DNA from 3 places in the Streptomyces sp. HUAS 31 genome. Region 3 is predicted to be linked to each of the others. Evidence: riboswitches for the same ligand, from Rfam matches in the RefSeq annotation. Region 3 holds a riboswitch; each other region holds the start of a gene.
What was found. Region 3 has a riboswitch for cyclic di-AMP ahead of PGH47_RS24985 (LysM peptidoglycan-binding domain-containing protein). Riboswitches for the same ligand answer to the same signal wherever they lie in the genome.
Positions count from the first base shown of each region.

Region 1: another riboswitch for cyclic di-AMP. It lies ahead of PGH47_RS36630 (peptidoglycan DD-metalloendopeptidase family protein); the one in region 3 lies ahead of PGH47_RS24985 (LysM peptidoglycan-binding domain-containing protein).
Region 2: another riboswitch for cyclic di-AMP. It lies ahead of PGH47_RS20395 (M23 family metallopeptidase); the one in region 3 lies ahead of PGH47_RS24985 (LysM peptidoglycan-binding domain-containing protein).

Region 1 covers NZ_CP116353.1:8,279,379-8,282,623, forward strand. The annotation lists gene PGH47_RS36625 (alpha-galactosidase) at 1-1,182, shown strand, start outside; cyclic di-AMP (ydaO/yuaA leader) riboswitch at 1,482-1,647, shown strand; gene PGH47_RS36630 (peptidoglycan DD-metalloendopeptidase family protein) at 1,652-2,581, shown strand; gene PGH47_RS36635 (SGNH/GDSL hydrolase family protein) at 2,827-3,245, shown strand, end outside.
Region 2 covers NZ_CP116353.1:4,616,357-4,619,601, reverse strand. The annotation lists gene PGH47_RS20405 (dihydrofolate reductase family protein) at 1-615, shown strand, start outside; tRNA gene PGH47_RS20400 (tRNA-Met) at 728-801, shown strand; cyclic di-AMP (ydaO/yuaA leader) riboswitch at 1,347-1,504, shown strand; gene PGH47_RS20395 (M23 family metallopeptidase) at 1,516-2,541, shown strand; gene PGH47_RS20390 (PrsW family intramembrane metalloprotease) at 2,667-3,245, opposite strand, start outside.
Region 3 covers NZ_CP116353.1:5,582,532-5,585,776, reverse strand. The annotation lists gene PGH47_RS24990 (polyprenyl synthetase family protein) at 1-203, opposite strand, end outside; cyclic di-AMP (ydaO/yuaA leader) riboswitch at 1,021-1,189, shown strand; gene PGH47_RS24985 (LysM peptidoglycan-binding domain-containing protein) at 1,195-1,923, shown strand; gene PGH47_RS24980 (HAD family hydrolase) at 1,976-2,806, opposite strand; gene fahA (fumarylacetoacetase) at 3,115-3,245, shown strand, end outside.

The sequences.
Region 1 (3,245 bases), 2.7 Mb from region 3:
GTGCTGTTCAACTCCTGGGAGGCGACCGAGTTCGACATCTCCGAGGAGCAGCAGAGCCTCCTCGCGCGGCGGGCCGCGGCCATCGGCGTCGAGCTGTTCGTGGTGGACGACGGCTGGTTCGGGACGCGCACCAGCGACCGCGCCGGGCTCGGTGACTGGACGCCCAACCCCGACCGCTTCCCCTCCGGCCTCAAGCCGCTCGCCGAGTACGTGCACGCGCTCGGCATGCAGTTCGGCATCTGGGTCGAACCAGAAATGGTCAATCCGGACAGCGAGCTGTATCGCGCACATCCTGATTGGGTTCAGTACCAATCGGGACGAAAGCGTACGGAATTTCGCAATCAGCTCGTGCTGAACCTGGCCCGCGACGACGTCCGGGAGTACCTCTGGGAGCGGCTCGACGGGCTGCTCTCCAGTGCTCTGATCGACTATGTGAAGTGGGACTTCAACCGCTGCTTCAGCGATGCCGGCTGGCCCGGTGAGGCGTATCCGCAGCGCCTGTGGGTCGACCATGTGCATGCCCTGTACGACCTGCTGGACCGGCTGCGCGCCGCTCACCCCGGCGTCGCCTTCGAGTCCTGCTCGGGCGGCGGCGGGCGCATCGACCTCGGTGTGCTCGGCCGTACGGACCAGGTGTGGACCTCGGACAACACCGACCCGCTCGACCGGCTCGCCATCCAGCACGGCTTCAGCCAGATCCATCCGGCCCGGGCCATGGCCGCCTGGGTCACCGACAGCCCGAACGCCATGCTCAACCACCGTGCCAGCTCGCTGCGCTTCCGGTTCGTGAGCGCGATGGCCGGGGTGCTCGGTGTCGGCGGCGACCTCGCGCGGTGGACCGAGGAGGAGCTCGCCGAGGCCGGGGAGTGGGTGGCGCTCTACAAGGAGATCCGGCCCCTGGTGCAGCGCGGCGACCTGTACCGGTTGCGGCCCCCGCGGGGCGGGCTGAGTGCGGTGCAGTACGTGCTCGGGGACGAAACGGTCGTCTTGGCCTGGCTCCAGGCGCAGAGCTACGGCGAGCCCCTCCCGGCGCTCCGGCTGCGTGGTCTGGATCCGACAGCTGCGTATGAATGCCTTGAAACGGGCGAAATTCACCGAGGGGCCGTACTGGTGCATCACGGACTGCGCGCCAACCTGAAGGGCGACCTTGATGCGATGGTTATTCGACTCCGTCGCATCTAGGCGATCTGTCCGAATTGGCACCTTCATTCCAACTCGCTCTGCAATAAAGAAAGCTGGAGCAGTGTCACGTGAGGAGCGTCATAGCCGTGACGGTGCGTCGCCCGTCATGTCCACGTAATTCATAGGCTTTTCAAGGGGCTTTGAGTCGGGCGACGCCCTCATATTTCACGCACGGTGACGGCTAATTCCCACAAGGGATCAACAGGAACGCATTCGGACGGAACCTCTCACTTGTTCCCATGCGTCTTCCTCGCTTACGTTCGCCACCAATCCGGACGGACGCCCAATCCTGCCGCCGCTCGGATTCCGCGCAAACTCACCCGTGCACGGCAGGAGCGGGGGACCCACAGGTACAACCGCCTGTTCCGGTCTCCGGAACGGCTAGGGGTCAAGTCGCGCCATGGCGCGGCCGGGCATCTCCAGCCCGCACCCGACAGCTCACCTCGCAGGCGCCGGAGAGGAATTCGTCATGCCCGCGAAGGGTAAGCATCGCCGTCCGAAGTCCCTGCGCTTCACCCGCTCCATAGCCGTCGCCGGAACCGGTGGCGCCGCTCTCGCTCTTCCGCTCATGGGAGCCACCGGCGCCCACGCCGCTCCCTCGCAGTCCGTTTCGGAAAAGGCCGTTCAGTCCCTTCCGGTCGCCGGCCAGAAGGCCGCCGACAAGAAGGTCGCCCAGAAGAAGACGGACGTGCGGACCTATTCGGTGAAGGTCGGCGATTACCTTTCGAAGATCGCCGACGAGCAGAACGTCAGCGGTGGCTGGAAGAAGCTCTACGCCGACAACCGTGAGGCCGTCGGCTCCGACCCGTCGCTGATCCACCCGGGCCTCAAGCTCGCCATCGGCGGCAAGAAGGCCGCGACGACCGCCCCCAAGTCGTCGCCCTCCAAGCCCTCTTCGGCGTCCAAGTCGTCCGCGAAGGACTCGTCCGCCGCGAAGCCCGCCGCGCCCAAGAAGGCGACCGCGGCCGCCGAGACCACCAGCACCGTCAACGGCTTCTCCGCCCCGCTGTCCGGCGCCTCCCTCGGCACCGGCTACAAGGTCGCGGGCAGCATGTGGTCCAGCGGTTACCACACCGGCGTCGACTTCGCCGCCGCCACCGGCACCCCGCTGAAGGCGGTCGGCGCGGGCACCGTCGTCTCGGCCGGCTGGGGCGGCGCGTACGGCAACCAGGTCGTCATCCAGCTCGCCGACGGCTACTACGCCCAGTACGCCCACCTGTCCTCGCTCTCGGTCTCCAGCGGCCAGACGGTGACCGCGGGCCAGCAGATCGGCCTCTCCGGTGCGACCGGCAACGTCACCGGCCCGCACCTGCACTTCGAGATCCGCACCACGCCGGACTACGGCTCGGACGTGGACCCGGTCGCCTACCTGCGCGCCAAGGGTGTCGCCATCGGCTGACGCGGCGCCACGCCAGAACCACCTGCCTGACACGCGGCCGAAGGCCGGACCCCGATCCCCGGGTCCGGCCTTCGGCATGTTGCGCCCACAACACCCCTGTTCAAAGGGTTATTCCACGTTTGGTGAACACTTTAGGAGTGGCTTATCTCACCGATCGTCAACCCTTTCCTACGGTCGCGTAGGTCACATTCGAAGGTGAATCATGGGCCGATGTGGCAGACGATTCGAAGAGTGACAGCAGTGCAGTGATCGGGTCGTACGTTGCGGTGGGGGACAGCTTCACCGAGGGCGTCGGCGACCCCGGCCCCGACGGCGCGTTCGTCGGCTGGGCCGACCGGTTCGCGGTCCTGCTCGCGGACCGGCGCCCCGAGGGCGACTTCGACTACACCAACCTCGCCGTACGCGGCAAACTGCTCGACCAGATCATCGAGAACCAGCTTCCGAAGGCCGCCGAACTGGCCCCGGACCTGGTCTCGTTCTCTGCGGGCGGCAACGACATCATCCGACCCGGAACCGACCCCGACGAGGTCGCCGAGCGCTTCGAGCGGGCGATCGTCCGGCTCACCTCGGCCGTCGGCACCGTCATGGTGACGACCGGCTTCGACACCCGTGGCGTGCCCGTGCTGAAGCATCTGCGCGGCAAGATCGCCACGTACAACGGACA
Region 2 (3,245 bases), 970 kb from region 3:
CAGCTGGTGCTGGCGCCGCTGTTCGTGGGCGACCCCGAGGCGCCGCGGTTGTTCGGGCCGGGCGGCTACCAGGGTGGCCGGCTGCGGCTGCTGGAGTCGCGTCGCATCGAGGACGTCGTACTGATGCGCTACGCGCCGACGGCACCCGGCACCGGCGCCCTCCCCGCCGCCGCGGACCGGCACTGGCTGGCGCTGGCGTGCGAGCTGGCGGAGCGGTGCCCGCCGTCGGAGACGGCCTTCAGCGTCGGCGCGGTGGTTGTCGCGGCCGACGGGACCGAGCTGGCGCGCGGGTACTCCCGGGAGGGCGGCGATCCGGTGGCGCATGCGGAGGAGGCGGCACTGGCGAAGATCGCGGCCGGGGATCCGAGGCTCGCGTCCGCCACGGTGTACAGCAGCCTGGAGCCGTGCACCCACCGCTCGTCCCGCCCGGTGCCCTGCGCGCGGCTGATCCTCCGGGCGGGGGCCCGCCGGGTGGTGACGGCCTGGCGGGAGCCGGACACCTTCGTGGCGGGCGCCGACGGGAGCGGGATGCTGGCGGCGCAGGGCGTGGAGGTGCTGGTGCTGCCGGAGTACGAGGAGCGCGCCAAGGCGCCCAACGCCCACCTGCTGCCCTGAGCGCCAGGGTGTGACACGGCCCGCACAGCTGTCCGAAAAGTCCTGGTCAGGACAGTGCCCCGGAAAGTCGTGTGCTTCGGGTCCCGCGGATGGCGTACTATTGAGTCATCGCCGCGGGGTGGAGCAGCTCGGTAGCTCGCTGGGCTCATAACCCAGAGGTCGCAGGTTCAAATCCTGTCCCCGCTACTGAAGGCTCAGGGCCGGAACTGATTCAGTTCCGGCCCTGAGTGTTTTCCCGGTCGGGCTCTCAGCGCTCGCTCCCCACCGCCGCTTCGGCAACCCTGGTGAGGTGGAGGAAGGGCGGATCTCATATGCCCGCCGGTTCGTCCGCTTGACGTCGGCGGACGGTTCTACGACCCCGAGAGGGCCTTCGCGGGACGCACCGAGGCGCTGTGCGAACCGGGGGCGTTGCTCGGTGTGCTTTCGGTGGAGGTGCGACGGCACTCCGGTGGAGGGATGGCGGACGACATGGCGCTCATTGCCGTGCGCCGACCTTGACCGTCGTCACCGGGGGTGATCGGACGACCGCCCTCCGCATAACAACTGACATACCGTCAATATCTGTGTGGCCTCTGAGGTTTGGCCAACTCGCCCGATTTAGGCCGCTCGTGACCTGTAAGTCCGGGCGAAAATCGTTAATGATCAAGAGGAACAGCTTGGAATCCGCACCTCGCGTCTATTAACGTTCGATAACGCAGCGCGGTCGTCCCAGCCGTCACAAGAGGCGGCTCCGTGCGCACGCGCCGAGTCCCGCAAGGGAGCCGGGGAACCACCACCCTGGGGTGAATCGCGCGAATATCGCCGGGAAGTCACGGTTGATATACGCGCGTAGGAGACCTTCCTGCTCCGAACCCGTCAGCTAACCCGGTAGGCGAGAAGGAAGGAAAGGAGTACGCCCACGTGGCGTCCAACCGGCCTGCTCCGCAAGCCCCGTTCGTGCCGAGTCAACGCGACACCGACACCTTCGGCTACGACCGTTTCCGCACCGACGAGGGCCCGTTCGAGGAGTGGAACCCCACCGCGGAGTCCATTCGCCCCGTTCGTGGCAGGCACCGCGTCTCCAAGCAGCGTGGCGGGGGACTCGCCCGCAGCTCCACGGTTCTCGGCGTCGGCGTCATAGCCGCCGTCGGCGCGGGCGGCATGGCCAGCGCGAACAGCGGCAAGCCGCCGGTCGCCATCACCATGCCCGACCTGCCGCTGATCTCCGACGACTCGTCCGAGCCGGCCGACGACGCGGCCACCGCGCTCAGCACGATGGGCGAGACCACCGAGCAGACCGCGCAGGGCACCTCGGACGCCGGTGAGGCGCTGCGCAGCCGGATCATCGCCCAGGCCGAGCTCCAGCAGGACCAGATCGACAACAAGGCCGCCGCCGCTGCCGTCGCCGCCGCCGAGAAGGAGGCCGCCGACGCGGCCGCCAAGGCGGAGAAGGAGGCCAAGGCCAAGGCCGCCGCCGCGAAGGCAGCCGCCGAGGAAGAGGCCCGCAAGAAGGCCGAGGCCGAGCGCCTCGCCGAGCTGGCCAAGCAGTACACGCTGCCGACCTCCTCGTACACGATCACCTCGACGTTCGGTCAGGCCGGCGCCTACTGGTCCTCCGGGTACCACACGGGCCTCGACTTCGCCGCCCCCACCGGGACGCTGATCAAGGCGATCCACTCCGGCACGGTCACCTTCGCCGGCTGGGACGGCTCCTACGGCTACAAGACCGAGATCACCCTCGACGACGGCACCGAGCTCTGGTTCGCGCACCAGTCCTCGATCAGCGTCAGCGTGGGCCAGAAGGTCAACACGGGCGACGTCATCGGCCGCGTCGGCGCCACGGGCAATGTCACCGGCGCCCACCTCCACCTCGAGGTGCACCCCGGCGGCAGCACCAGCGGCATCGACCCGATGGCCTGGCTCCAGGGCAAGGGCCTCACCCCCTGATTCCACCCCTGGACGGGTATCGCGTCTGATCCCCGGCAGTCCTGGCGACGACCCCCCGACGCCAGGGCTGCCGGTTTTCGGCATGTCCGGAAGAGTCCGTCAACGCCCCCGGTACGCCGGCCCGGTCACGTCCGGTACGGGTTGTAAGCGGGGTACGGCGCCGGGCCGTACATCGGCCCTTCGACCTGGCCGTAGGACTGCCAGTAGACCGGCAGCGGCGCCACGTGCGGGTGGCCGTAACCGTGCTCGTGCCCCCGCCAGGACTGTGCGGCGGCCGCGTGCTCCAGGGCAGGGCGGGCGAACTCCCGGCGGTGCCACAGCGCGTGCAGCAACTCCTGCTCCCGTACGACGAAGTCGGCGCCGGCCCGGCCGCGGCGGCCCCGGTGCCGCAGGAACGCCAGCGAGGTGGCGTAGGCCTCGTACTGCGCCACGGTCCGCGCCGCCGTCCGTCCGCCGTGCCGGCGCGCGTACTGCCGGGCCACCCGCCGTTCCCGCATCGAGCCCAGCGCGAACGGTTCGCCCGGCGACAGCCAGCCGGCGACGACATAGGCGGGCAGCTCCTCGCGCACGGTCCGCAGCTCGCGCTGCCGGGTCCAGATCACCAGCCAGGTCAGCAGCCCGAACGCGGGCACCATGAGGGTCGCGTACACGGCGAAGAAGCCGTACTCGCCGAAGGCCGAGGAGCCGTTCCACATCGCGTGCAT
Region 3 (3,245 bases):
AACTGGGCCGCGAGCATCACGAGCAGCGGCCGGAACCGCTTCCCACCCGCCCGCACCAGATGCTGGGCGGCCTCGGTGATGAAGGGGACCTCACTCTTGGTGGCTTCGAGCAATCCCTCCTCGACAGCCGCCAATCCGGCCTGGACATCGGCTTCCAGAGCCTGGTCCCGCACGCTCAGCCCGAACGGCCCGACGACGGTCACGAGGGGTCTCCTGTCTGCTGGTGTCCACTGGCTGTTACACGGTTTGTCGATAGGTCGCTGCCATCACTCAAGTCAGCGTATCCGGTCAGGTTTCGATCACCGCTGCCGCCCACCCGTCCACCACGGGCGGTATCGGATCACGGCCGGTATGTTTTTGATCACCTGATAAGGCCGGATATCGATCGACTTATACGGAAGTAGCGACCCGTGTCCCGAACCGGCCCCGCCGCCGCCTCGGCCGTCCCGGCCGCCCTCACCCACCTGACCTCCCTCGTCGACGGCCGGCTCACCGATCACACCCCCGTCGGCCCGACGGGGGACTGCCATGACAACGACTCGCACCGCACGCGAGGTTCCACCCTCAGGGTCGACATGCGCACCCGGAAGCGTTGGCCATGGCGCGACAGAACTCCCCTTGTGCGCAAGCACGTTGGACGGAACAAAGATCATCGCGAGGCGGTCCCCACGCAGGGCGAAGGAGTGCTTTTCCGTCTGACACGGGAAAAACGGACTCCACGGACAGCCGGATAAAGGCGAGTTGGAGCCATTGCCCGATTTGCCGCTCTTGCGCCTGCCAGTGAGTTGGGTCACTCACGCCCGTCGACACGCCCCTCCTGCGACGCCTCTTCCCGCCTTGCACCGAAAGCAAGTTGAGGGTTAACAACCGCAAAGGATCAAGTGCCCCATTCACCTCAGACCAAGGTCAAACTGCACTACAGGTGACGACGACACTTGTTCCGGGCATGTGCTCTCGCATACGTTCCCGCTCGTCGGGCGGACGCCTAATCCTGCCGCCGCCCGAGTCATCCACCCACGCAACTCACAAACGCACGGCAGGAGCGGGGGACCCAGGTAAGCCGCCGGATCGGACGCCTTCATGGCGCGCCGGCCCGGCTAGGGGTGAAGTCGCGCTGCCGCACGGTGGCCCGGCCGGGCATCTCCCGCCCGAACCCGACAGCTCACCTCGCAGGCGTCGGAGAGGAACAGCGCCATGCCCCGAGGCAAGCACCGCCGCCCCCGCACCACCCCGCTCACCCGCCGTGCCGTCATCGCCGGAACCGGCACCGCCGCTCTCGCCCTCCCCCTCCTGGGCGCGACCACCGCAACCGCCGCCGAGCCCGCCACGGCGAAGGTCGGCTCCGTCGCGTACACCACCAAGAAGGGCGACACGCTCTACGGCATCGCCGACCGCTACGACGCCCAGGGCGGCTGGAAGCAGCTCTACAAGGACAACCGCAAGGCCATCGGCGACAACCCCCGGCTGATCCACCCCGGCACCGACCTGAAGGTCCGGGCGACCAAGAAGGTCAGCACGCCGAGCAGGACGGCCTCCAAGGCCGCCGCGCCCGCCAAGAAGTCCTCCGTCGCCCAGGCCACCCAGTCCTCCGTGAAGACGTTCCCGGACAACCTCGACGGCTGGATCCGCAACGCCCTGGACATCATGGGACAGAACGGAATCCCCGGTTCGTACGAGGGCATTCACCGCAACATCATGCGTGAGTCGTCCGGCAACCCGCTGGCCATCAACAACTGGGACTCCAACGCCGTGGCCGGCACCCCGTCCAAGGGCCTCCTCCAGGTCATCGACCCGACCTTCGCGGCCTACCACGTGCCGGGGACCGTGTACGACCCCTACGACCCGGTCGCGAACATCGTGGCCGCGTGCAACTACGCGGCCGACCGCTACGGCTCGATCGACAACGTGAACGGGCCCTACTAGGAGCAGCGGCCCCACTAGGAGCGGCTGGCCACCCATCGGCGCATATCGCCCCTTACCGGGCGATATGCGCCAGGGTGTCCGCGAACAGTCTCTCCAGGACGACGGCGATGCCGTCGTCCTCGTTCGAGGCCGTGATCTCGTCGGCGACCGCCTTGAGTTCGGGGTGCGCATTGGCCATCGCGACCCCACGGGCGGCCCAGTCGAACATGGGGATGTCGTTGGGCATGTCCCCGAAGGCGATCGTCTCGCGCGGACCGAGGCCCAGATGCTCGGCGGCGAGCGCGAGTCCGGTCGCCTTGGTGATGCCGCATGGCTGGAGTTCGACGGTGCCGGGCCCCGACATGGTGACCGTCGCCAGCGAACCGACCACCGCACGCGCCGTCGCCGCCAACTCGTCGTCCGACAGAGTCGGGTGGCGCAGCAGCACCTTGCTGATCGGCTCGCACCACAGGTCCTCGCGGCGCCTGACGCGTACGGCGGGCAGCGTGGGGTGCGGCATCAGATACCCCGGCTCGATGAGCGTGAGCCCGTCGACGCCGTCCTGGTCGACGGCCGCGTACACCTGCCCCACCTCGGCCTCGATCTTGCCGAGCGCGGTCTCCGCCAGCTCCCGGTCCAGCGTCACGGACCACAGCAGACGATCCGCGCCGGCGTCGTACAGCTGCGCGCCCTGCCCGCACACCGCGAGCCCCGTACTGCCCAGGATGTCGAGCAGCGGCCGCACTCTGGGCGCCGGCCGCCCCGTGACGACGAGGTGTTGAGCACCGGCCGCCACCACCCGCCCGAGCGCGTCGAGGGTCCGGTCGGACAGCGTGTCGTCACCGCGGAGCAGCGTCCCGTCCAGGTCAGTGGCGATGAGTGAATATGCGATGGGTGGGGCCATGATCAGAGAATACGGACAGGAAGCCCCATCGACTCGACCTGAACCGGACGGCTGCTGGGTTCACATGTGTTGACACCTGTTCCGGTTCCATTTGTGCTATTGCGCGCACAACTGCCTTCCTGCCTCTGTGATTTCACTCCGACGTGGCCGCGCCGTAGGCCCGGGGCGCCGCCGGGGGCGACGAGCCGCCGTGCCACCGGTCCCCGCGACGCGGGTTTTCGCACTGCCCAAGGCAGGCGGCTCACACGTAACGTGTGGCCCGACCGACCACATGGCATACGGAGCGTATGAGAGTGAGGCAGCACCCCATGCCCCCCTTCGATCTCCCCGAGGGCGACCCCTTCGGCACGCACAACCTTCCGTACGGTGTCTTCTCCCTCCCCGGCTCGGACTCCGCACGACGGGTCGGCGTCCGGCTCGGCGATCACGTCCTCGACGC